Kineococcus sp. NBC_00420: one gene and its partner. The protein of the gene in region 2 binds, or shares a complex with, the protein of the main gene of each other region. Links are inferred from orthologs where the notes say so. Each region holds a gene or a part of one and is shown on either strand. Other genes may lie near its edges.

Region 1 (11,246 bases), 3.9 Mb from region 2 along the record:
CCACCGCCGTTCTGCGCCATCCACTTCGCGGTGACGACGCTGGGCAGCCAGACGCCCTTGACGTTGGTGGTGATGACGTCGTCGTACTCGTCGTCGGTCACCTCCAGCGCGGGGCGGTGCACGCAGGTGCCGGCGTTGTTGACCAGCACGTCGAAGCGGCCGAACTGCTCGGTGACGCGGGCGACGGCCGCCTCGACCTCCGGCCGGGAGGTGACGTCGAGGCGCAGGCCGAGGGTCCTGCGCCCGCTCGAGGCGGCGATCTCCTCCGCCGCGGCGACGGACGCGGCCTCGTTGCGGGCCGCCACGACGACGTCGGCACCGGCCTCGGCCAGCGCCTGGGCGAAACCACGGCCGAGGCCCTTGTAGCCACCGGTGACGAGGGCGACCTTGCCCTCGAGGGAGAACTTCTGCAGGACGGACAACGGGGGCTCCTACTTCTCGGCGGGGTTGACGACGACGACGGCCTTCATGCTCAGCGGGTCGGAGTCGGCGTTCAACGCGTCCTCGACCTGCTCCAGCGGGTAGCGGGCCGTCACCATGTCGTCGAGGTGGACGGCACCGGAGGTGGTGAGTTCGATGCCCCGGGGCCAGGTGTCGATGTAGCGGAAGACGCCGGTGAGGTTGATCTCGCGGGTCGCGATGAGCTGCACCGGGATCGGCATCTCCTCCGCGCCGAGACCGACGAGGACGACGGTCCCACCACCGCGGGTGGAGTTGATGCCCGACAGGACAGCGGGCGTCGCCCCCGAGCAGTCGATGAACGCGTCGGCGCGGATCTGCGCGATCTCGGCCGCGTCCTGGACGGGGTGCAGCGCCCGGGTCGCCCCGAACCCGGTGATCCGCTCCCGGCGGGAGTCGACGAAGTCGGTGACGACGACGTCGGTGGCGCCCCGGGCGCGGACGGCCTGCGCAGCCATCGCCCCGATCGGGCCGGCCCCGGCGATCAGCACCTGGTCGCCCGGGCCGACGTCGGCCTTGTGCGCGGCCCAGAGCCCGACGCTCAAGGGTTCCAGCAGCGCCGCGGACTCGTCGGACAGGCTGTCCGGCACGGTGTAGGCCTGGTCCACGGGTGCGGTCACGTAGTCGCAGAACGTCCCGTCGAAGGGGGGCGTGGCGTAGAACTCCATGAAGGGGCACAGGTTCGAGCGACCGGTCTTGCACTGCCGGCACGTCCGGCACGGGACCTGCGGGTCGATCGCGACCCGGTCACCGAGGCGTTCCTCGGAAACTCCGCGCCCGACGCCGACGACGGTCCCGGAGACCTCGTGGCCCAGGACGATCGGCGCGGTGACGACCATGTCGCCGATGCGGCCGTGCTTGTAGTAGTGGACGTCGGACCCGCAGACGCCGACGGAACCGACCTTCACCAGCACCTCGCCGTCGGCGGGGGTGGGCACGGGTCGTTCCTGCATCTCGATGACGCCCTGCTTCAGCAGGACGCTGGCCCGCATGGTGGTGGGAACGCTGGTCATCGTCGACTCTCCTCAGTGCCCGGGGGCGGTTGGGTTGGTGCGCCTCAACGGATGGTGTACCCGCCGTCGACCACGAGGTCGGTGCCGTTGACCATGTCCGAGGCGCCGGAGGCCAGGAACAGCGCGGCGCCGGCGATCTCGCGGGGGAGGGCGAAGCGTCCCGTCGGGATCGCAGCCTTCGCGGCGTCACCCTTCGGTCCGTCCCAGGCCTTCCGGCCGAGTTCGGTGAGCACGACGGTCGGGGAGATCGAGTTCGCGGTGACCCCGCGACCGGCCCACTCCGAGGCCAGGACCCGGGTCAGACCGACGACCCCGGCCTTGGAGGCGCAGTACGCGGCGTGCCCGTCGAGGGCCACCGAGGCAGCCTGCGAGGCCATGGTGATGACCTTGCCCCGGCCGCGTTCCAGCATGCCGCGGCCCACGGCCTGAGCGGTGAGGAACGTCCCCGTCAGGTTGATGGACACCGTCCGGACGAACACCGCCGGGTCGAGTTCCTCGGCCGGGGCGAGGTCGACGATCCCGGCACAGGTGACGAGGACGTCGACGGGCCCGGCGGCGGCGGCGAACGCCGCGACGGAGTCCGGGTCGGCGACGTTCCCGTGCAACCCCACGTGGTCCTCGCCGAGTTCCGCAGCCCGGGCGAGCGCCGCCTCCTCGTTCAGGTCCACGAGCACGACGCGTGCCCCGGCCGCGGCGAACGCCCCGGCGATGGCGCTCCCGATCCCCGAGGCGGCCCCGGTGATGAGGGCGGTGCGCCCCTCCAGCCGGAAGGACAGGTCGACGTCGGCGTCGGTCGGTTCGGTCTTCGACACGGTGGTCTCCGTTCAGAGTTCTCGGTGGGTCGGGTGAACAGCGATGTCCTCCCCCCGCCGGCCCCCGGCGACTGACCGGCGACCGCTCAGTCGCCGGTCTTGACGAGCCGGCGCTTCTTCACGGTGTAGCCGGCGGGCAGGGTGCCCTCCTTGAGCATGCGGATCGGGCAGCGGCGGCACCTGTCCTTGGACTCGCAGCACTTGGACTTCGGCAGGTCCCGCTTCTTGCTCACGCGCGCAACGTAACACCGCCGGGTGAGGTTGCCCTCATCCCGGCGGTGGCCGCGGCGTCAGTTCGTGCGGTGGGACAGGTAGTACCGGATCAGGTCACCCGTGGAGGCGTCCTGCGCCAGCAGCGCGTCGGTGTCACCCGTGAGCGCCGGCGCGATCTCCAGCGCCAGCTTCTTGCCGAGCTCCACACCCCACTGGTCGAAGCTGTCGATGCCCCAGACGGCCCCTTCGACGAAGGTGATGTGCTCGTAGAGCGCGATGAGCTGACCGAGCACCGCCGGGGTCAGCGAGGGCGCCATGATCGAGGTGGTCGGCCGGTTGCCGGAGAACACCCGGGCCGCGACGACCTCCTCGGCGGTGCCCTCGGCCCGCACCTCCTCCGCCGTCTTGCCGAACGCGAGCGCCTTGGTCTGGGCGAAGAAGTTCGCCATGAACAGCGCGTGCACGTCGGCGTCGCCGTCGACCAGCGGGTGCGTCGGGGTCGCGAAGGCGACGAAGTCAGCGGGGATGATCCGCGTGCCCTGGTGGATCAGCTGGTAGAACGCGTGCTGGCCGTTGGTGCCGGGTTCACCCCAGAACACCTCGCCCGTGTGCGTCGTGACGGCCTCGCCGTCGTAGCGGACGGACTTCCCGTTGGACTCCATCGTGAGCTGCTGCAGGTACGCCGCGAAGCGGTGCAGGTACTGCGAGTACGGCAGCACCGCGTGGGTGTGGGCGTCCAGGAAGTTCACGTACCAGACGTTGAGCAGACCCATGAGGAGCGGGACGTTCTGCTCGGGCGCGGTGGTGCGGAAGTGCTCGTCGACGGTGTGGAAGCCGGACAGGAAGCTGCGGAAGTGGTCCGGCCCGATGGCGACGGCCAGCGAGGTGCCGATCGCGGAGTCGACGGAGTAGCGACCGCCCACCCAGTCCCAGAACCCGAACGCGTTGGCCGGGTCGATGCCGAAGGCGGCGACCTTGTCCAGCGCGGTCGACACCGCGACGAAGTGCTTGGCGACGGCGTCCGCGCGGGCGGTGTCGTCGTCGGCGAGGACTCCGGCTGCGGACAGCCCCTCCCACAACCACTTCCGCGACAGCCGCGCGTTCGTGAGGGTCTCGAGGGTCCCGAACGTCTTGGACGCGACGATGAACAGGGTCGTCTCGGGGTCGAGGTCCTTCGTCGTCTCGGCCACGTCGGTGGGGTCGATGTTGGAGACGAAGCGGCACTCCAGCCCGGCCTGCACGAACGGCTTGAGGGCCTCGTAGGCCATCACCGGGCCGAGGTCGGAACCGCCGATGCCGATGTTCACGACGGTCGCGATCGGCTTCCCGGTGACGCCCTTCCACTCACCCGAGCGGACGGCCTCGGCGAAGGCGAAGACCTTCTCGAGCTCACCCTGCACGTCGGCGTCGACGTCCTGCCCGTCCACGCTCAGGGCCGGCGTGGCCCCGGCCGGTCGGCGCAGCGCGGTGTGCAGGACGGCGCGGTCCTCGGTGACGTTGATGTGCTCGCCGGCGAACATCGCGTCGCGGCGGGCGAGGACCCCGGTCTCCTCGGCCAGCTGCAGGAGCAGGGCGAGCGTGTCGGAGGTGACGAGGTTCTTGGAGAGGTCCACGTGCAGGTCGGCGACGTCGAAGGTCAGCGACCGCGCGCGCTCGGGGTCGGCGGCGAACCAGCCCCGCAGGTCGGGGGTGCTGCCCGACCGGTGCTCGGTCAGCGACGACCACGCCGCGGTGGTGGTCGGGTCCACAGGTCCAGTGCTCATGAGGGTGACGCTAGTCAGCCCGTGTGCGGAGCGCGCGACCGGCTGCTGGCACAGTGTTCGCGTGCAGCGGTGGGATGACCTGTCAGACGTCGAACCCGGGTTCGGCCCGTCGGTGGTCACCATCGGCAACTTCGACGGCGTGCACCGCGGGCACGCGGCCGTGCTCGGCGAGGTCGTCGGCCTGGCCCGCGCCCTTGGCCTGGTCTCCGCCGCGGTGACCTTCGACCCGCACCCGCTGCAGGTCCTGCACCCCGAGCGCGCCCCCGGGCTGCTCACCGGCCTCACCCGCCGCCTCGACCTGCTGCAGGAGACCGGCCTGGACGCGGTGCTGGTGATGCCCTTCACCCACGAGCTCGCGCGCTGGAGCCCGCAGCGCTTCGTGGAGGAGGTCTTCGTCGACGCGCTGCACGCCGTCGTCGTCGTCGTCGGCCACGACGTGCGCTTCGGCGAGGCCAACGCCGGCGACCTCGCCACCATGCAGGAGCTCGGCGCCCGGTTCGGGTTCGAGGTCGTCGTGCTCGCCGACCTCGGCGGCCAGGGCGACTCCTCCCGGTGGTCCTCCACGGCCGTGCGCGAGGCCCTGGCCGCCGGTGACGTCGAGCGGGCGGCGGCGATCCTCGGCCACCGGCACCGGGTCAGCTCCACCGTCGTGCACGGTGACCACCGCGGCCGCGAGCTCGGCTACCCGACGGCCAACCTGGACACCGTGCACGCCGACGGGCTGGTCCCGGCCGACGGCGTGTACGCGGGCTGGTTGACCCGCCGCGACGGCGACCGGCTGCCCGCGGCCGTCTCGATCGGCACCAACCCGACCTTCGACGGGGTGCGTCGTCAGCTCGAGGCGTTCTGCATCGACCAGCAGGGCCTGGACCTCTACGGGGAGCGCGTCGACCTCGACTTCGTGGCCCACCTGCGGCCCACCCAGCGCTTCGAGGGCATCGAGCCCCTCGTGCAGCAGATGGAGCGCGACGTCGCGAGGTGCCGCGAGATCCTGCTGTAGTCTGAGCGTTGCCGTTCGATCGGCCGCGGATCCAGAGAGCCCGGGTGGACAAGCCCCGTGGCACCGCGCAACGAGGTTCAGGAGACACGAGTGCCCCTCGACGCAGACGTCAAGAAGAAGATCATGACCGAGTACGCCCTCACCGAGGGTGACACCGGCTCGCCGGAGGTCCAGGTCGCGATGCTGACGCAGCGCATCCGTGACCTGACCGAACACCTCAAGATGCACCAGCACGACCACCACAGCCGTCGTGGCCTGCTGCTCCTCGTGGGCCAGCGCCGCAACCTGCTGAAGTACATGGCCAAGAAGGACATCAACCGTTACCGCTCGATCATCGAGCGTCTCGGCATCCGCCGCTGACCCAGCACTGACAGGGTCAGGGGCCTGACGACAGGGGTGGTCCCGACTCTCGGGGCCACCCCTGTCGCACGTTCCCGCCGCACTCGCGGCAGACTCACCGTGACACCGCGCAGCGTCGCACCGGTCCTCGGTAGTGGCCTCCGGAAGCTCCGGCTTCCGTGGGCCTCGATCGAAGGCCGGGGCGCGCGGGTGTCGCACATCCGCACCGCAACCTGGAGGAGGAACCCTTGGAGGGTCCCGAAATCACTGCCGCCGAAGCCGTCATCGACAACGGTTCGTTCGGCACCCGCACCGTCCGCTTCGAAACGGGTCGCCTCGCCAAGCAGGCCGCCGGTTCCGCCGCGGTCTACCTCGACGGCGAGTCCTTCCTGCTGAGCGCCACCACCGCCGGCAAGACCCCGAAGGACCAGTTCGACTTCTTCCCGTTGACGATCGACGTCGAAGAGCGCAGCTACGCCGCCGGCAAGATCCCCGGTTCGTTCTTCCGTCGTGAGGGTCGCCCCTCCACCGAGGCGATCCTGGCCTGCCGTCTCATCGACCGTCCGTTGCGCCCGAGCTTCGTCAAGGGCCTGCGCAACGAGGTCCAGGTCGTCGTCTCGATCATGGCGCTGCACCCCGACGACGCCTACGACGTCGTGGCCATCAACGCCGCGTCGCTGTCCACCCAGCTCTCGGGTCTGCCGTTCTCCGGCCCGGTCGGTGGCGTGCGCGTCGCGCTCATCGACGGCCAGTGGGTCGCCTTCCCGCGCTACTCCGAGCTCGAGCGCGCCGTCTTCGACATGGTCGTCGCCGGCCGTGTCGTCACCGCGGCCGACGGTTCGCAGGACGTCGCGATCATGATGGTCGAGGCCGAGGCGACCGAGGGTTCCTGGAACCTCATCAAGGAACAGGGCGCCACCGCCCCGACCGAGGAGATCGTGGCCCAGGGCCTCGAGGCGGCCAAGCCGTTCATCGCGGAGCTGGTGCGCGCGCAGGCCGAGGTGGCCGCCACCGCCGCCAAGCCGACCGCCGCCTTCCCGACGTTCCCGGACTACCAGGACGACGTCTACCAGGCCGTCTTCGACTCCGCCGCGACCGAGCTGGTCGTCGCGTTGCAGATCGCCGGCAAGCAGGAGCGCGAGTCCCGGATCGACGAGATCAAGGACCGCGTCAAGGGCGAGCTCGCCGCGGGCTTCGCCGGGCGCGAGAAGGAGGTCTCCGCCGCGTACCGCTCGGTGCAGAAGACCCTCATCCGCCAGCGCGTCCTCAAGGACGGGGTCCGCATCGACGGCCGTGGTCTGGCCGACATCCGGACGCTGTCCGCCGAGGTCGAGGTCCTGCCCCGCGTGCACGGTTCGGCGCTCTTCGAGCGCGGTGAGACCCAGATCCTGGGGGTCACCACGCTGAACATGCTCCGCATGGAGCAGCAGCTCGACACGTTGTCGCCGGTGACGCGCAAGCGCTACATGCACAACTACAACTTCCCGCCCTACTCGACCGGTGAGACCGGCCGCGTGGGTTCGCCGAAGCGTCGCGAGATCGGGCACGGCGCCCTCGCCGAGCGCGCGCTCGTGCCGGTGCTGCCGGCCCGCGAGGACTTCCCCTACGCGATCCGCCAGGTCTCCGAGGCGCTGGGCTCCAACGGTTCCACCTCGATGGGTTCGGTCTGCGCCTCGACGCTGTCCCTGCTCAACGCGGGTGTCCCGCTGCGCGCGGCCGTCGCCGGCATCGCGATGGGCCTCATCTCCGACACGGTCGACGGTGAGACCCGCTACGCGGCGCTGACCGACATCCTCGGGGCCGAGGACGCCTTCGGTGACATGGACTTCAAGGTCGCCGGGACCAAGGAGTTCGTCACCGCGATCCAGCTCGACACCAAGCTCGACGGGATCCCCGCCTCGGTGCTCGCCGGGGCGCTGACCCAGGCCCGCGACGCGCGTCTCTACATCCTCGACGTCATGGCCGAGGCCATCGACGCCCCGGACGAGATGTCGCCGACCGCGCCGCGGATCATCACCGTGAAGGTCCCCGTGGACAAGATCGGCGAGGTCATCGGGCCCAAGGGCAAGATGATCAACCAGATCCAGGAGGACACCGGCGCCGACATCTCCATCGAGGACGACGGCACGGTGTTCATCGGGGCCGTCGACGGTCCCTCGGCGGAGGCGGCCCGCGCAGCGGTCAACGCCATCGCCAACCCGACGATGCCCGAGGTCGGCGAGCGCTACCTCGGCACCGTCGTGAAGACGACCACCTTCGGTGCGTTCGTCTCGCTCATGCCGGGCAAGGACGGCCTGCTGCACATCTCGCAGCTGCGCAAGCTCTCCGGCGGCAAGCGCGTCGACAACGTCGAGGACGTCGTCTCGGTGGGCCAGAAGGTGCAGGTCGAGATCGCTGAGATCGACCCGCGCGGCAAGCTGTCCCTCGTCCCCGTCGTCGCGGAGGAAGCCTCGGACGAGGCTCCCGCCAGCGAGCCGGCCGACGCCTGACGTGTCGTCCACCCTTCCCGGGAACCCCGTCGAGCTGCCCGTCGTGGCAGCCGGCGGGGTTCCCGCTACCACCGTCCTGTCCACCCCCGCCCAGGTGGAGCAGGGGTCGATCGTCAAGCGGACCGTCCTGCCCTGCGGTGCCCGCGTCCTGACCGAGGCCATGCCCGGTCAGCGCTCCGCGAGCATCGGGTGCTGGGTGGGCGTCGGCTCGCGCGACGAGACGAAGGGTCACTTCGGCTCGACGCACTTCCTCGAGCACCTGCTCTTCAAGGGCACCGAACGTCGGGACGCGATGGACATCGCCTCCGCGTTCGACGCCGTCGGGGGTGAGGCGAACGCCGCCACCGGCAAGGAGCACACGACCTACTACGCGCGCGTCCTCGACGCCGACCTGCCGATGGCGATCGACGTCGTCACCGACATGGTCACCTCGGCCGTCTTGGACGACGACGACTTCACCAGCGAACGCGAGGTCATCCTCGAGGAGCTGGCGATGAACGACGACGACCCGGGCGACGTCGCGCACGAGAAGTTCGCCGAGCTCGTCCTGGGCCGGCACCCGCTGGCCCGGCCCATCGGCGGCACCCCCGACACGATCCGCGCCGTCGGGCGCGACGACGTCTGGGCGCACTACCGCGAGCACTACCAGCCGTCCTCGCTGGTCTTCACCGCTGCCGGTGGTCTCGACCACGACGAGGTCGTCGCCTGCGTCCAGCGTGAGCTGGACCGTGCCGCGGGCGACCTCGGTCAGGCCGCTCCCCGTCCGCGCCGCATCAGCGGTGAGGTCGGCGGCGGGCTGGAGAAGGGGCGCTCGCTCGTGGTGGACCGCCAGACCGAGCAGGCCCACGTGCTGCTCGGGATGACCGGGATCACCGCCACGGACGACCGGCGGTTCACGATGTCGGTGCTCAACGCCGTCCTCGGGGGCGGGATGAGCAGCCGGTTGTTCCAGGAGGTCCGCGAGAAGCGGGGCCTGGCGTACTCGGTGTACTCGTTCAACGCCAACTACGCCGACTCCGGCTACGTCGGGCTGTACGCGGGCTGCTCGCCGGCCAAGGCCGCCCAGGTCGCCGACCTGATGCTGGCGGAGCTGGCGAAGCTCGCCTCCACCCCGATGGAGTCCGAGGAGCTCGCGCGCGGCGTCGGTCAGCTGACCGGTGGTCTCGTGCTGGGGCTCGAGGACTCCGGGTCGCGGATGAACCGGCTCGGCAAGTCCGAACTCACCCACGGGCAGTTCCTCGACGTCGACGGTGTGCTGGCCAACGTGCGGTCCGTCACCGCCGAGGACGTCCGCGTCCTGGCGGCGGACCTGCTCTCCCGGCCGCGTTCGGTGACCGTCGTCGGACCGTTCAGCGACGACAGCGGATTCACCGGCGTCGTCCAGTGACGATCCGCGTCGCGGTCCTCGGGGCCGGGGGCCGCATGGGTTCGCAGGCGGTGGCGGCTCTCGAGGCCGCCGCCGACCTGGAACTCGTCGCGGCCCTCGGCCGCGGTGACTCCCTCGACGCGGCCGCCGGGGCCGACGTCGTGGTCGACCTGACCGTCCCCGACCAGGTGATGGCCAACGTCGAGTGGGCCCTGGCGCACGGGATGCACGTCGTGACGGGCACCACCGGCTTCACTGCCGAGCGGATCGCCCAGGTCGAGGCGTGGGCCTCGGCCGCCGGTCGCAACGTCCTCGTCGCGACGAACTTCGGCATCGGCGCGGTGCTGGTCATGCAGCTCGCGGCCAAGGCCGCGAAGTTCTTCGAGTCCGTCGAGGTCGTCGAACTCCACCACCCCGCGAAGGTCGACGCGCCGAGCGGGTCCGCGATCCGCACGGCCCGCCTCATCGCAGCCGCGCGGGCGGAGGCGGGCCTGGGCCCCTCGCCCGACGCGACGACCACGGAAATCCCCGGAGCCCGCGGCGCCGTCGTCGACGGGATCCACGTGCACGCCGTCCGGATGCGCGGGCTGACCGCCCACCAGGAGGTCATCCTGGGTGGACCGGGGGAGACCCTGACGATCCGCGACGACACCTACGAGCGCGCCGCGTACATGCCGGGTCTGCTGGTGGGTGTGCGTCAGGTCGCCGACCGTCCCGGGGTCACCGTCGGCCTCGAGCACTACCTGGACCTGGACTGATCGTGCGCGTCAAGATCATCATCGCCGTCAGCGTCGCGGCCCTGCTGTTCTACTTCGTGTTCCTCGGCCGGCTGGGTTACCAGCTGGCCGCGACCGGTGAGTGGGCCGGCGTCCTGCTCGGCATCGCGCTGTTCCTGCTGCCGGTCGTCGGGTTGTGGGCCGTCGTGCGGGAGCTCATGTTCGGGCTCGCGACGGAACGCCTCGGTCGCGAACTCGCCTCGCGCGGGGAACTGCCCGAGGACGACCTGACCCGCACCGCGGCCGGGCGCATCGACCGCGAGGCCGGTTCCGTCCTGTGGCAGGCCGCGAAGGACGAGGTCGAGGCCAGCCCCGACGACGCGGGCGCCTGGTACCGGCTGGCGATCGGCTACGACGCGGCCGGTGACCGCAAGCGCGGCCGGGCTGCCGCACGGCACGCGGTCAAGCTGCACCGGGGCCGCTGACACTACGATCCTGCGCCATGACGACGTGGACGGGATCGAACGCCTTCCGGTTGATGCCCACCGACGCGGCCCACGACGCCGTGGCCACCGCGGAGGTGACGGAGGGCGCCGGCGGGAACCTGGTCTCCCTCGCCTACACCTGGTTGCACCCCGACGACGGCGCCCAGGACGGTCTGCTGGTCCTCGGCCCCGCCCACGAGGACTCCGCCGTCGCGTTGTGGGGTGACTCCTGGCACCAGACCCCCGCCGCGCAGGTGCTCACGGGTTCCGTCGAGGCCGGCGTGTGGAGCGTGGGCTACGACTACGTCCCCGGCCAGTGGCGCTGGCGCATCGTCGTCGACACCTCGGACGCGGAGGAGTTGCTCGTCCGGATGGAGAACGTCGCCCTCGACGACGAGACCCCGCCCTACGCAGCGATGGACCTGCGCGTCCACCCCGTGTGACCCCGGCGGCGGTCCTCGTGCTGTCAGGTTCAGCGGTCGGGTGGAGCACGAGCGCGTCCGGCTGCTGACCGCCACCGGGCATCTGCGAGGTGCCGCTCGAGACATTCACCCCCGCCCTCGACCACCTCGCCGGGTTGAGCGACCAACT
Region 2 (11,074 bases):
AGCCGCGGACGAGGGCGTTGGCGTGCGTTCCACCGTGCAGTGCACGCCAGGCGCGCAGGTACGCCTCTCGATCCATCGCCACGGACCCAACGGTAGAGCCCGACCCGCCCGTGACCCGCCGGTGACCAGCCCGGACGCGCGTTCGCCTGCCGACAGGGGGGTGCTTAGAGTGCACCTGTGCCGCCCGCCTCCTCCGCCCACCCGACGGTGACCAGCGATCTGCGACGTGCCGTCTCGGAGGTCCTCGACGACTTCCTGCGGGACCAGGCCGCGGTCCTGAGCGAGGTCAGTGACGACTGCACACCGATCCTCGACGCGATCTCGTCGTTGCTCTCCGGTGGGAAGCGGTTGCGTCCGGCGTTCTGCTACTGGGGTTTCCGCGGCGTCGGTGGCGACCTCCCCGACGAGGGCATCGTGACCGCCGCCGCGTCGCTGGAACTCTTCCAGGCGGCGGCGCTCATCCACGACGACGTGATGGACGACTCCGACACCCGCCGGGGCCAGCCCGCCGTGCACCGCCGTTTCGCGTCGCTGCACGCGGCGCAGGGCTGGGACGGCAGCGGCGAGCGGTTCGGGCTGGCCGGGGCGGTCCTCGCGGGCGACCTGTGCCTGGGGTGGAGCGACGAACTCTTCTCCCGGGCCCGCCTGGACCCCGACGCCCTGGACCGCGGCCGGCGGATCTTCAACGTGATGCGCACGCAGCTCATGGGTGGGCAGTACCTCGACATGCTCGAGCAGGCGTCCTCGGACCAGCGCGGTGCCGCCGGCGCCGTGGACCGGGCCCGGCGGGTCGTGACGTTCAAGAGCGCGAAGTACTCCATCGAGCACCCGCTGCTGCTGGGGGGCTCGCTGGCCGGGGCCTCGACCGACCTGCTGGCCGACTACTCGCGCTTCGGGCTGGCGCTGGGTGAGGCGTTCCAGCTGCGCGACGACGTCCTGGGCGTGTTCGGTGATCCCACCGAGACGGGCAAACCCGCTGGGGACGACCTCCGGGAGGGCAAGCGCACCGTGCTGGTCGGTCTGGCCGTGCAGGCCGCCGACCCCGCCCAGGCCGCGCAGATCAAGCGCTACCTGGGCGCCCCCGACCTGGACGCCTCGGGCGTCCAGACCTTGCGACAGGTTCTGGTGGACACCGGTGCCCTGACTGGAGTGGAGAAGATCATTTCCGAACAGGTAGACGTGGCCTGCGCGACGCTGGACGCCGCCGACGTGAGCGAACCGGCCCGCGCCGCGCTGCACGAACTCGTCGTCGCCGCCACGAGCCGTCGCTCGTGAGCGCCCTCGACCGCACCCTCGACTGGTTGCCGGGCCGCACCCGGCACGTGAGCGGCCCCAGCGAGAACGTCGTCGTGGTCGGGGCCGGCCTCGCCGGGCTGTCCACCGCGATGCGCCTGGCCGGTGCCGGACGCAAGGTCACCGTCCTCGAACGGGAGGACGTGCCGGGTGGTCGTGCCGGACTGGTGGTGACGGACACGGCGGACGGGCAGTACCGCTTCGACACCGGTCCGACGGTCCTCACCATGCCGGACCTCATCGCCGACTGCTTCGACGCCCTCGGCGAGGACATGAACGACTGGCTGGACCTGCAGCCCGTCGACCCGCTCTACCGCGGGAACTTCGCCGACGGTTCGAGCCTCTACGTCTCCTCGGACGTGGAGCGGACCGCGGTGGAGATCGAGAAGCTCTGCGGCGCAGCGGAGGCCGACGGCTACCGGCGTTTCGTCCAGCACGTCGCGAACCTCTACCGCTACGAGATCCGCGACTTCATCGACTCCAACATCGACACCCCGCTGGACCTGCTCAAGCCGAACCTCGTGCGCCTGCTGGCGGCCGGGGGCTTCAAGAAGATGGCCCCCGAGGTCGGGAAGTTCCTCAAGGACCCGCGGACCCAGCGGATGTTCTCCTTCCAGGCCCTCTACGCGGGGCTGTCCCCCTACGACGCCCTCGCGCTCTACGCCGTCATCGCCTACATGGACTCCGTCGCGGGGGTCTTCTTCCCCAAGGGCGGCATGCACGCGCTGCCGACGGCGATGGCGGCCGCGGCGGAGAAGCACGGGGTGCAGTTCCACTACGGCACGACCGTCACGAAGGTGGAGCACCACGGCGGACGGGCCACGGCGGTCCTCACCGCGGACGGGCGGCGGTTCCCCGCCGACGTCGTCGTGCTCAACCCCGACCTCCCGGTCGCCCGGGAGCAGCTCCTCGGGGACCCGGTGCGGCGCAAGCTGACCTTCTCCCCCTCCTGCTACCTCCTGCTGGCCGGGTCCTCGAAGGACTACCCGGATCCGGTCCACCACTCGATCCACTTCGGGGACGCGTGGGAGCAGGTGTTCGCCGAACTCCTCGACGGGCGGCTGATGAGCGACCCCTCGGTCCTCGTCTCGCGCCCCACGGTCTCCGACCCGTCGCTGGCCCCGGCCGGCAAGCACGTCTACTACGTGCTCTTCCCGACGCCGTCGCTCTCGGCGGGCTCGAGCCGGATCGACTGGGACACCCACGCCCCGCGCTACCGCGAGCACGTGCTGGAGGTCATGGAGCAGCGCGGCTACGAGGGCTTCGGCGACTCCCTCGAGGTCGAGGACGTCGCCACCCCGGCCGACTGGGAACGCCGGGGCATGGCCGACGGCGCCCCGTTCGCGTCCTCGCACCTGTTCCGCCAGACCGGGCCGTTCCGGCCGGGGAACATGTGGGGCGAGAACGTCGTCTTCACCGGCTCCGGCACCCAGCCCGGGGTCGGGGTGCCGATGGTGCTCGTCTCGGGTCGGCTGGCGGCCGAGCGCGTGACGGGCCGGGACCGCTCGTACCGTTCGCGCGCCTGGCGCAGCGTGTGAAGCTGCCCCGCAGCAGCGCCGCGGCCCTGGACGCGGCCGCGGCGACCGACCCCGCGCTGCACGACCCGGAGCTGCGCGCCGCGTTCGAGACCTGCCGGCGCCTGCACGCCGACCACGGGAAGACGTACTACCTGGCGACGTTGCTGCTGCCCGCGGCGAAGCGTCCCTACGTGTGGGCGCTGTACGGGTTCGCCCGCTACGCCGACGAGTTCGTCGACTCCTTCACCGACCCCGACCCGGACGCTCTCGTCGCGTGGTCCGACGACTTCCTGAAGTCGTTGGACGAGGACGGCCCGCACGACCCGGTCGGGCGGGCGATGGCGGTGACGATGCGCCGTTGGGACATCCCGCGGGAGCAGGTCGAGGCGTTCCTGGACTCGATGCGGATGGACATCACCGAGACCGGCTACCCCACCTACGCGGACCTGGACCGCTACGTCTACGGGTCCGCGGCGGTCATCGGTCTGCAGATGCTGCCGATCCTGGAGCCGCTCACCCCGGACGCCGTCGCGCCGGCCCGCGCCCTGGGCGTGGCGTTCCAGCTGACGAACTTCATCCGCGACGTCGGTGAGGACCTCGACCGCGGTCGGGTCTACCTGCCCGGTGAGGACCTCACGCGGTTCGGGCTGACCCGCGAGGACCTCTTCGCCGCGCGCAGGGCGGGGACGACACCGCAGGCCGTCCGCGACCTGCTCGCCTTCGAGACCGAGCGGACCCGGGAGCTGTACGCCGAGGCGGAGCTCGGGCTGGACATGGTCCACCCGACCAGCCGGGACTGCCTGCGCACGGCGTACCTGCTCTACGGCGGGATCCTCGACGAGGTCGAGCGCGCCGGGTACGACGTCCTCGCACGCCGGGTGCGGGTCAGCGGACGCCGTCGCCTGGCCGTCGCCCTGCCCGGCCTGGTCCGGGCCCGGCGGGCGCGCCGCGAGGAGTCGCGCTGGCGGACCGCTGCCCGCTGAGGTCCCCACCGACGACCTCACTGGGCCAGCGAGGTCGTCGGTCGTGGTCCTCAGAAGCTGAGGGCCTGCGCGCGACGGCGGATCTCGGTCTTGCGGTTCGCCTTCAGCGCGTCGACGGGCGTGCCCGGCAGCGTGTCGTCCGGCGTGTAGAGCCACCCGATGGACTCGGTGTCGGTGAAGCCGGAGTCGGCGAGCACCGACAACGTGCCCTTCAGGTGGTTCAGCGGACCCTCAGGGGTGACGAATCCGGCGGGGACGTGCGCGACGGCACGTTCCCCGCGACGGACGGCCACCAGTTCACGTTCCTGCAGCCAGCGCCGGACCTCGCGCTGGTCGACGCCGGCCACCTCGGCCACGTCGGGGACGGTCAGCCACTCGGGGACGAGGGCGTCCAGTTCGTCGGTACCCGTCTCACGGGCGATCTCTGCTCTCAGCGGTGCAACCACCCCACCAGTCTGCCGTCTCGCGACGCGCCCGCCCACCTCCCCCGACGAAGTCACGCTCTCCACCATCGTTGGGGTGGTGGTGTCGGGAGCGTCCGATAGGTTCACCCCCGCCCCACCAGCCCCACCTGAAGCTCGTGCACCACTAGCCCCTGACGACCTGCGAGGAACCCCCGCCATGGCCGACGACCACGACCCCAGCGACGCACCCGAGAAGAACTCCCGGCGCGGCCGGTGGCTGGCCGCCGCCCTCGTCGGGGCCGCCGCTCCCACCGCGCTCGTCCCCGCCACGGCCACCGCGGCCCACGCCGCGACGCCGGAGGAGACCGTCACCGTCCAGCTCGGCGACACCGTGGGGGCGATCGCGAACCGCTCCGGCACCACCGTCGACGCGATCGTGGAGGCCAACGGCCTCGACCGCGGCGCCACCATCGTCGAGGGCCAGCGCCTGCGGATCCCCCGGCCCGAGGCGACCGGCAGCGACGCCGGTGACGCGCCCGCCGGTGGCAGCTACACCGTCCGCCCCGGTGACACCCTCGGGGCGATCGCCGTGGCGCAGGGCACCACCGTCGGTGCCCTGCGTGAGGCCAACGGGCTCAGCGCCGACGGGTTCATCCGCGCCGGTCAGGTCCTCACACTGTCCGGCGGCACGGGTGCCGGCGCCGGACCCACCACCCGCACGGGCAGCACGACGTACACCGTCCGCGCCGGGGACACCCTGTCCCACATCGCGCAGACGACCGGGGTGAGCGTCGACGACCTCGTCGCGCTCAACGGCCTCGACGACACCGGCTTCATCCTCGAGGGCCAGGCGCTGCAGCTCGGCGGCCGCCCCACGACGGCGACGCAGGCCCCGGCCCCGCAGCCGACCCAGGCGGCCACCGTCAGCGAAGCCGTCGAGACCAACCGCGCGAAGCTGCAGGCCTCCGCCCAGCCGAGCCGCGACGAGATGCGCGAGATCATCCGCTCCACCGCGGTGAAGCTCGGGGTGGACCCGTCGCTGGCGCTGGCCATCGGCTACCAGGAGTCCGGCTTCACCATGAAGGTCGTCTCCGGCGCCAACGCCATCGGCGCGATGCAGGTCATCCCGAGCTCCGGTGAGTGGGCCTCGGACCTGCTGGGACGACCCATCGACCTGTTCGACGCGCGCGACAACGCGCGGGCCGGGGTGGCGATCCTGCGCACGCTCGTCGCCAACAACCCGCCGGACGTCGCGATCGCGTCCTACTACCAGGGTCAGGCGTCGGTGCGCTCGCGCGGGATGTACGACGACACGCGTCGTTACGTGGCCAACGTGCAGACACTGCAGGCGCGCTTCAGCTGACCTGACGCTCGGTCCACCTAGACTCGCTGATCGTGGACGCAACCCTCTCCGACCCCCTCGTCGGGCGACGCCTCGACGGGCGCTACCGCGTCCTGGGACGGATCGGGCGAGGTGGGATGGGTGTCGTCTACCGCGCCGAGGACGAGCGGCTCGACCGCGCCGTCGCCGTGAAGGTCCTCCGGGCCGACCTCGCCCACGACCCGGCCGCCCGCGCCCGGTTCGTCACCGAGGCGAAGTCGGCGGCGCGGATCGGGCACCCCGGGGTCGTCGCGGTGCTCGACCAGGGCGTCGACCACGAGGGTGGCGTCGAGACGGCGTACCTGGTGATGGAGCTCGTCGACGGCCGGACCCTGCGCGACGTGGTCCTCGACGCGGGGGCCCTCACCCCCGGTGAGGCGCTGAAGGTCACCGCCAGCGTGCTCGAGGCGCTGGCCGAAGCCCACCGCAAGGGCGTCCTGCACCGCGACGTGAAGACCGCCAACGTCCTCGTCGCCGACGACGGCCGGGTCAAGGTCGCGGACTTCGGTCTCGCCCGCGCCGCCAGTCCCGGGGGGCAGAGCACCACCGTCGGCATGGGCGACCTGATGGGCACCGCGGAGTACCTGGCCCCCGAGCAGCTGGAGTCGCGGACCACCGACGCCCGCAGCGACGTCTACGGCGTCGGCGTCATGCTCTACGAGATGCTCACGGGCGCTCCTCCGTTCACGGGTGAGAGCCCGTTCACGATCGCCTACAAGCACGTGCACGAGCAGGTCCCGCTGCCCTCGACCCGTGCGCCCGGGCTGTCCCCCTCGCTGGACGCCCTCGTCCTCGACGCCCTGGCCAAGGACCCCGACGAACGTCCCGACGACGCCGGGGAGATGCTCGAGCAGCTGCGCGCGGTGCAGGCCTCGCTGACCCCGGAACAGCTCGCCGCCCGTCCGCCCCGCCCCGCCGGTGCGGCCGCGCCGGGCAGCACGACCCGCATCGGCAAGACCGCCGCGGCTGTCCCGGAGAAGCGACCCGCGCCGACCGAGGGCCACCGTTCCCGCCGCGGCCTGCTGGTCGGACTGGTCCTGCTCGTGCTCGCCGTCGCCGCCGGACTGGCCTGGTACTTCACCGCCGGCCCCGGCGCGTACACCACGACCCCGCCGGTCGCGGGGAAGTCACCGCAGGAGGCCACCAGCACCCTGCAGGCCGCGGGTCTCGCCGTTGACGAGCAGCAGGGGTTCAGCGACACCGTCGCCCAGGGCCTGGTGGTGTCCAGCGACCCCGGGGAAGGCGGTCGCGTCCGCAAGGACGGCACCGTCACGATCGTCGTCTCCCAGGGCGTCCAGCAGTTCGCCGTCCCCGAGGTCGTCGGCAAGACCCGGGACGAGGCGGAACAGCTCCTCACCGGTACCGGCCTCACGATCGGGAACGTCAGCGAGCAGTTCGACGAGAAGGTCCCGGACGGCTCGATCGTGGCCGCCACCCCGGACGTGGGGCAGGTCGTGCCCCACGACTCCAGGGTCGACCTCGTCGTCTCGAAGGGCCGGGAGCCGATCGGCGTGCCCGGAGTCGTGAACCAGACGCAGGACGCCGCCCAGAAGGCCATCACCGCCGCAGGTCTGTCGGTGGGCAAGATCACCCAGCAGGTCAGCGAGAGCGTCGCGGCCGGTGAGGTCATCTCGCAGACACCCCCCGACGGGACGCTGTTCCGCGGTGACGCCGTCGACCTCGTCGTCTCCTCGGGTCCGCCGCTGGTGGCCGTCCCGGCCGTGCAGGGCACGCAGGTCGACGCGGCCCGCGCCAAGCTCCAGGGACTCGGGTTCCAGGTCCAGGTGAACAACGTCCTCGGCGGGGTGTTCGGCACCGTCCGCTCCAGCGACCCCGAGGCCGGCACGTCGATCCCCAAGGGCTCGACGATCACCCTCACCGTCGTCTGAGGACGCACGAAGGGCCCGCCACCCGGAGGTGGCGGACCCTTCGTCGTGCACGGTCAGCGCTTGGAGAGCATCTCCGCCGCGAGGAAGGCGAGCTCCAGCGACTGCTGGTGGTTCAGCCGCGGGTCGCACAGCGACTCGTAGCGGGTCGCCAGCGCCGCGTCGTCGATCTCCATGGCCCCACCGAGGCACTCGGTGACGTCGTCCCCGGTGAGTTCGACGTGCAGGCCGCCGGGCACGGTGCCCAGGGCCTGGTGGACCTCGAAGAACCCGCGGACCTCGTCCACGACGTCGTCGAAGCGACGGGTCTTGTACCCACTGGTCGAGGTGATCGTGTTGCCGTGCATCGGGTCGCAGACCCAGGTGACCTGGGCGCCGGACTTCGTGACCCCCTCGACGAGGGCGGGCAGGGCCTCGCGGATCGTCGAGGCGCCCATGCGCGTGATGAACGTCAACCGGCCCGGTTCGCGGTAGGGGTCGACCTTGTCGATGAGCGCGAGCGCGTCGTCGACGGAGGTCTTCGGCCCCAGCTTGATCCCGATGGGGTTGCGGATCTTCGCGGCGAAGTCCACGTGCGCACCGTCGAGCTGACGGGTGCGCTCCCCGATCCAGACCATGTGCGCGGCGACGTCGTAGGGACCGCCCTGGCGCACGTCCTCGGCGGCGGGACCGCTGAGCGGCGGTTCCTCGTCGAGGGTCCGGGTCAGCGGACGCTCGTAGTCGAGCAGCAGCGCCTCGTGGCTGGACCAGAACTGGACGGTCTGCAGGGCGTCGAAGTCAGCGCCGCAGGCCGCCATGAACTTCATGGCCTTGTCGATGTCGTGCGCGAGGGAGTCGTACTTGGCGTTGGCCGCGGTGGCCGCGAAGCCGCGGTTCCACTCGTGGACCTTGCGCAGGTCCGCGTACCCACCGGTCGTGAACGCCCGGATGAGGTTCAGCGTCGCGGAGGACGTGTGGTAGGCGCGGAGCAGTCGCTGCGGGTCGGGGATCCGCGACTCGGGGGTGAACGCGTAGTCGTTGACGGCGTCGCCGCGGTAGGCGGGAAGCGTGACGCCGTCGCGGGTCTCGTCGTTGCTGGAGCGCGGCTTGGAGAACTGCCCCGCCATGCGACCGACCTTGATGATCGGCAGGCTGGCCCCGTAGGTGAGGACGGCGGACATCTGCAGCATCGTCTTCAGCCGGCGGCGGATGCCGTCGGCCGTGGCGCCGGCGAACGTCTCGGCGCAGTCCCCGCCCTGCAGCAGGAACGCCTCGCCCCGGGCGGCCTCGGCCAGCTGACCGCGCAGCTGGTCGGACTCCCCCGCGAAGACGAGGGGCGGATACGACGCGAGCTCCGCGTGCACCTCGGCCAGCGCGGCGGCGTCCGGCCACTGCGGCTGCTGGGCGGCGGGCAGGTCGGGCCACGTGATGCTGGACAGACCCGCGGAGTTCGTCGTCGTGGGAGTGCTCACGCGGGCAAGTGTCGCACCCCCCGCGGGGTGGGGTTGCCACACTCGTGACCGAGCGTCACCACCGGACGCCGGCCGTCTCGGCCCGTCGCGCGTCGGGCACCGTGCGCAACACCCCGGTGGCCTCGGCCAGCGGCACCTGGTGGACCTCGACCCCGTGCAGGGACGCCATCGTGCCCAGGTTCCCGCTCGCGAGCGCCTCGATCGCCGACAGCCCGAACCGCGTCGCGAGGATCCGGTCGGCCGCCGACGGGGTCCCGCCCCGCAGCAGGTGGCCCAGGACGGTGACCCGCGTCGACAACCCCGGGACGCGGGCGAGGAGCTCGTGCTCCAAGGCGTCGCCGGCCCCGCCGAGCTGGGCGTGTCCGAAGGCGTCCCGCGGGGCGTTCTTCGCGGCTTCCTCGCCGTGGACCTTCGCGCCCTCGCTGACGACGATGAGGGGTGCCTGACCGCGGGCCAGGACGGAACGCGTCACGTCGGCGACGGCGTCGAGGTCGGGATCCTCCTCGGGCAGGATCGTGACGTGCGCGCCGGCCGCCATCCCGGTGTGCAGCGCGATCCAGCCGGCGTGACGGCCCATCACCTCCACGATCATCGCCCGGTGGTGGCTCGCGCCGGTGGTGGCGAGGCGGTCGCAGGCGTCGACGGCGGTCTGCACCGCGGTGTCGAACCCGAACGTCGCGTCGGTGGCCGACAGGTCGTCGTCGATGGTCTTGGGGGCGCCCACGACCGGGATGCCCGCGGCGTGCAGGGCCGTGGCGACGCCGAGGGTGTCCTCGCCGCCGATGGCCAGCAGCGCGTCCACCTCGAGCGCCGTCAGCTGCTTGCGGACCCGGGCGACGCCGTCGTCGACGCCGTCGGCCAGCGGGTTCGTCCGCGAGGAGCCGAGGATCGTGCCGCCGATGGTCAGCAGCGGTCTGACGGTCTCCTCGTCGAGGGGAACGGTGTCCCCGTCGAGGACCCCGCGCCAGCCGTCGAGGAACCCGACGAACTCCATCCCGTGCCGTTGCGTCCCGGCCAGCACCGCCGCCCGGATGACCGCGTTCAGTCCGGGGCAGTCGCCGCCCCCGGTGAGGATCCCGACCCGCATCGTGCGTTCTCCAGTCCTCGGCGCCTTCGCCGACGTGCCTGTCGTCCGTCCGGAGGGAACTCTGCCACCGCGGGTCTAGTGCTGCGCGTCGTCCGGCCCCGGCGCGTCGCCGGTCGGGGCGGCGCGCCCGCCCGGACCGCCGGTGGCGGTGCTCGGCGGTTCGGGGACGCCGGTGCTGCGGGACAGCTCGCTGCGCAGCCGGCTGCGCTCGGCGTAGGCGTCGACGTACTCCTGGCGCGAGAGCTTCTGGATCGCGTACATGATCTCGTCGGTGACGGAGCGGACGACGAGCTGGTCGTCCCCCCGACCGGCGAAGCGGGAGAAGTCCAGCGGCTCCCCGAACACGGCGCCGACGCGCCGGATCCGGGGCAGCCTCCGGCCGGTCGGCAGCAGGTCCTCCGTGCCGATCATCGCGACCGGGATCACCGGGGCACCCGAGGCGAGGGCGATGCGGGCGACACCGGTGCGGCCGCGGTAGAGGCGACCGTCCGGTGACCGCGTCCCCTCGGGGTAGATGCCGAAGAGGTCGCCCTCCTGCAGGACGCGCACCGCCCCCGCGATGGCGGCCGAGGACGCCCGGCCCCCGGAACGGTCGACGGGCAGTTGACCGATCCCGTGCATGAGGCCCTTGGTGAGCCGGCCGCGCACGCCGCGGCCGGTGAACAGGTCCGCCTTGGCGATGAAGGTGACCCGCCGCTGGACCACCGTCGGCAGCAGCACGGTGTCCGCGGCGGAGAGGTGGTTGCTGGCCAGGATCGCCGGACCGTCGGTGGGGACGTTCTCGAGCCCGCGGACCCAGGGCCGGAACACGGCCGTGACCAGCGGTTCCGCGACCAGCAGCTTGATCGGCCAGTACAGGACGGGAAAGCGCGGCACCGGCCCCCCTCGTCCTTCGTCGCCCGATCGGTGATCGCCGACCCTAGCGAACGGACCGGCGCGCGCCACGCCGAAACCTCGACCACCCCGGGTCACCCGTGACACCATTGGGGTGTGCCTCGAACCCCGGACGACGGATCCGGTCCCCTCGACGTCGATGCGGCGTTCGCGCTGATCGTCGCGCACTGGGGTGAGG

Evidence for each region.
Region 1: OG218_RS23620 (region 2) and OG218_RS04535 share a complex: the UniProt entries of both Bacillus subtilis proteins name them as parts of the possible RNA degradosome complex. The link is inferred for Kineococcus sp. NBC_00420 from one-to-one orthologs.

Annotation. Positions count from the first base shown.
Region 1 is NZ_CP107930.1:916,143-927,388, reverse strand. What follows is about bases 5,510-8,467. They hold OG218_RS04535 (polyribonucleotide nucleotidyltransferase), read left to right. Parts: upstream 5,510-5,847; coding sequence 5,848-8,088; downstream 8,089-8,467. Other genes in these bases: OG218_RS04530 (M16 family metallopeptidase), read left to right, coding at 8,090-8,467; rpsO (30S ribosomal protein S15), read left to right, coding at 5,510-5,620. Also shown: OG218_RS04570 (SDR family NAD(P)-dependent oxidoreductase), read right to left, coding at 1-422; OG218_RS04565 (NAD(P)-dependent alcohol dehydrogenase), read right to left, coding at 432-1,472; OG218_RS04560 (GolD/DthD family dehydrogenase), read right to left, coding at 1,517-2,284; OG218_RS04555 (hypothetical protein), read right to left, coding at 2,371-2,517; pgi (glucose-6-phosphate isomerase), read right to left, coding at 2,575-4,260; OG218_RS04545 (bifunctional riboflavin kinase/FAD synthetase), read left to right, coding at 4,322-5,260; more of rpsO, read left to right, coding at 5,351-5,509; more of OG218_RS04530, read left to right, coding at 8,468-9,475; dapB (4-hydroxy-tetrahydrodipicolinate reductase), read left to right, coding at 9,472-10,212; OG218_RS04520 (hypothetical protein), read left to right, coding at 10,215-10,655; OG218_RS04515 (hypothetical protein), read left to right, coding at 10,673-11,098. UniProt on the Bacillus subtilis protein: Involved in mRNA degradation. Catalyzes the phosphorolysis of single-stranded polyribonucleotides processively in the 3'- to 5'-direction. Necessary for competence development in Bacillus subtilis.
Region 2 is NZ_CP107930.1:4,828,636-4,839,709, reverse strand. The notes cover bases 7,987-10,772. They hold OG218_RS23620 (6-phosphofructokinase), read right to left. Parts: upstream 10,003-10,772; coding sequence 8,971-10,002; downstream 7,987-8,970. Other genes in these bases: OG218_RS23615 (lysophospholipid acyltransferase family protein), read right to left, coding at 10,078-10,772; OG218_RS23625 (class II 3-deoxy-7-phosphoheptulonate synthase), read right to left, coding at 7,987-8,915. Also shown: OG218_RS23660 (CDP-alcohol phosphatidyltransferase family protein), read right to left, coding at 1-76; OG218_RS23655 (polyprenyl synthetase family protein), read left to right, coding at 178-1,275; OG218_RS23645 (phytoene/squalene synthase family protein), read left to right, coding at 2,834-3,793; OG218_RS23640 (Rv2175c family DNA-binding protein), read right to left, coding at 3,844-4,239; OG218_RS23635 (LysM peptidoglycan-binding domain-containing protein), read left to right, coding at 4,415-5,560; pknB (Stk1 family PASTA domain-containing Ser/Thr kinase), read left to right, coding at 5,593-7,467; more of OG218_RS23625, read right to left, coding at 7,521-7,986; more of OG218_RS23615, read right to left, coding at 10,773-10,878; OG218_RS23610 (hypothetical protein), read left to right, coding at 10,993-11,074. UniProt on the Bacillus subtilis protein: Catalyzes the phosphorylation of D-fructose 6-phosphate to fructose 1,6-bisphosphate by ATP, the first committing step of glycolysis.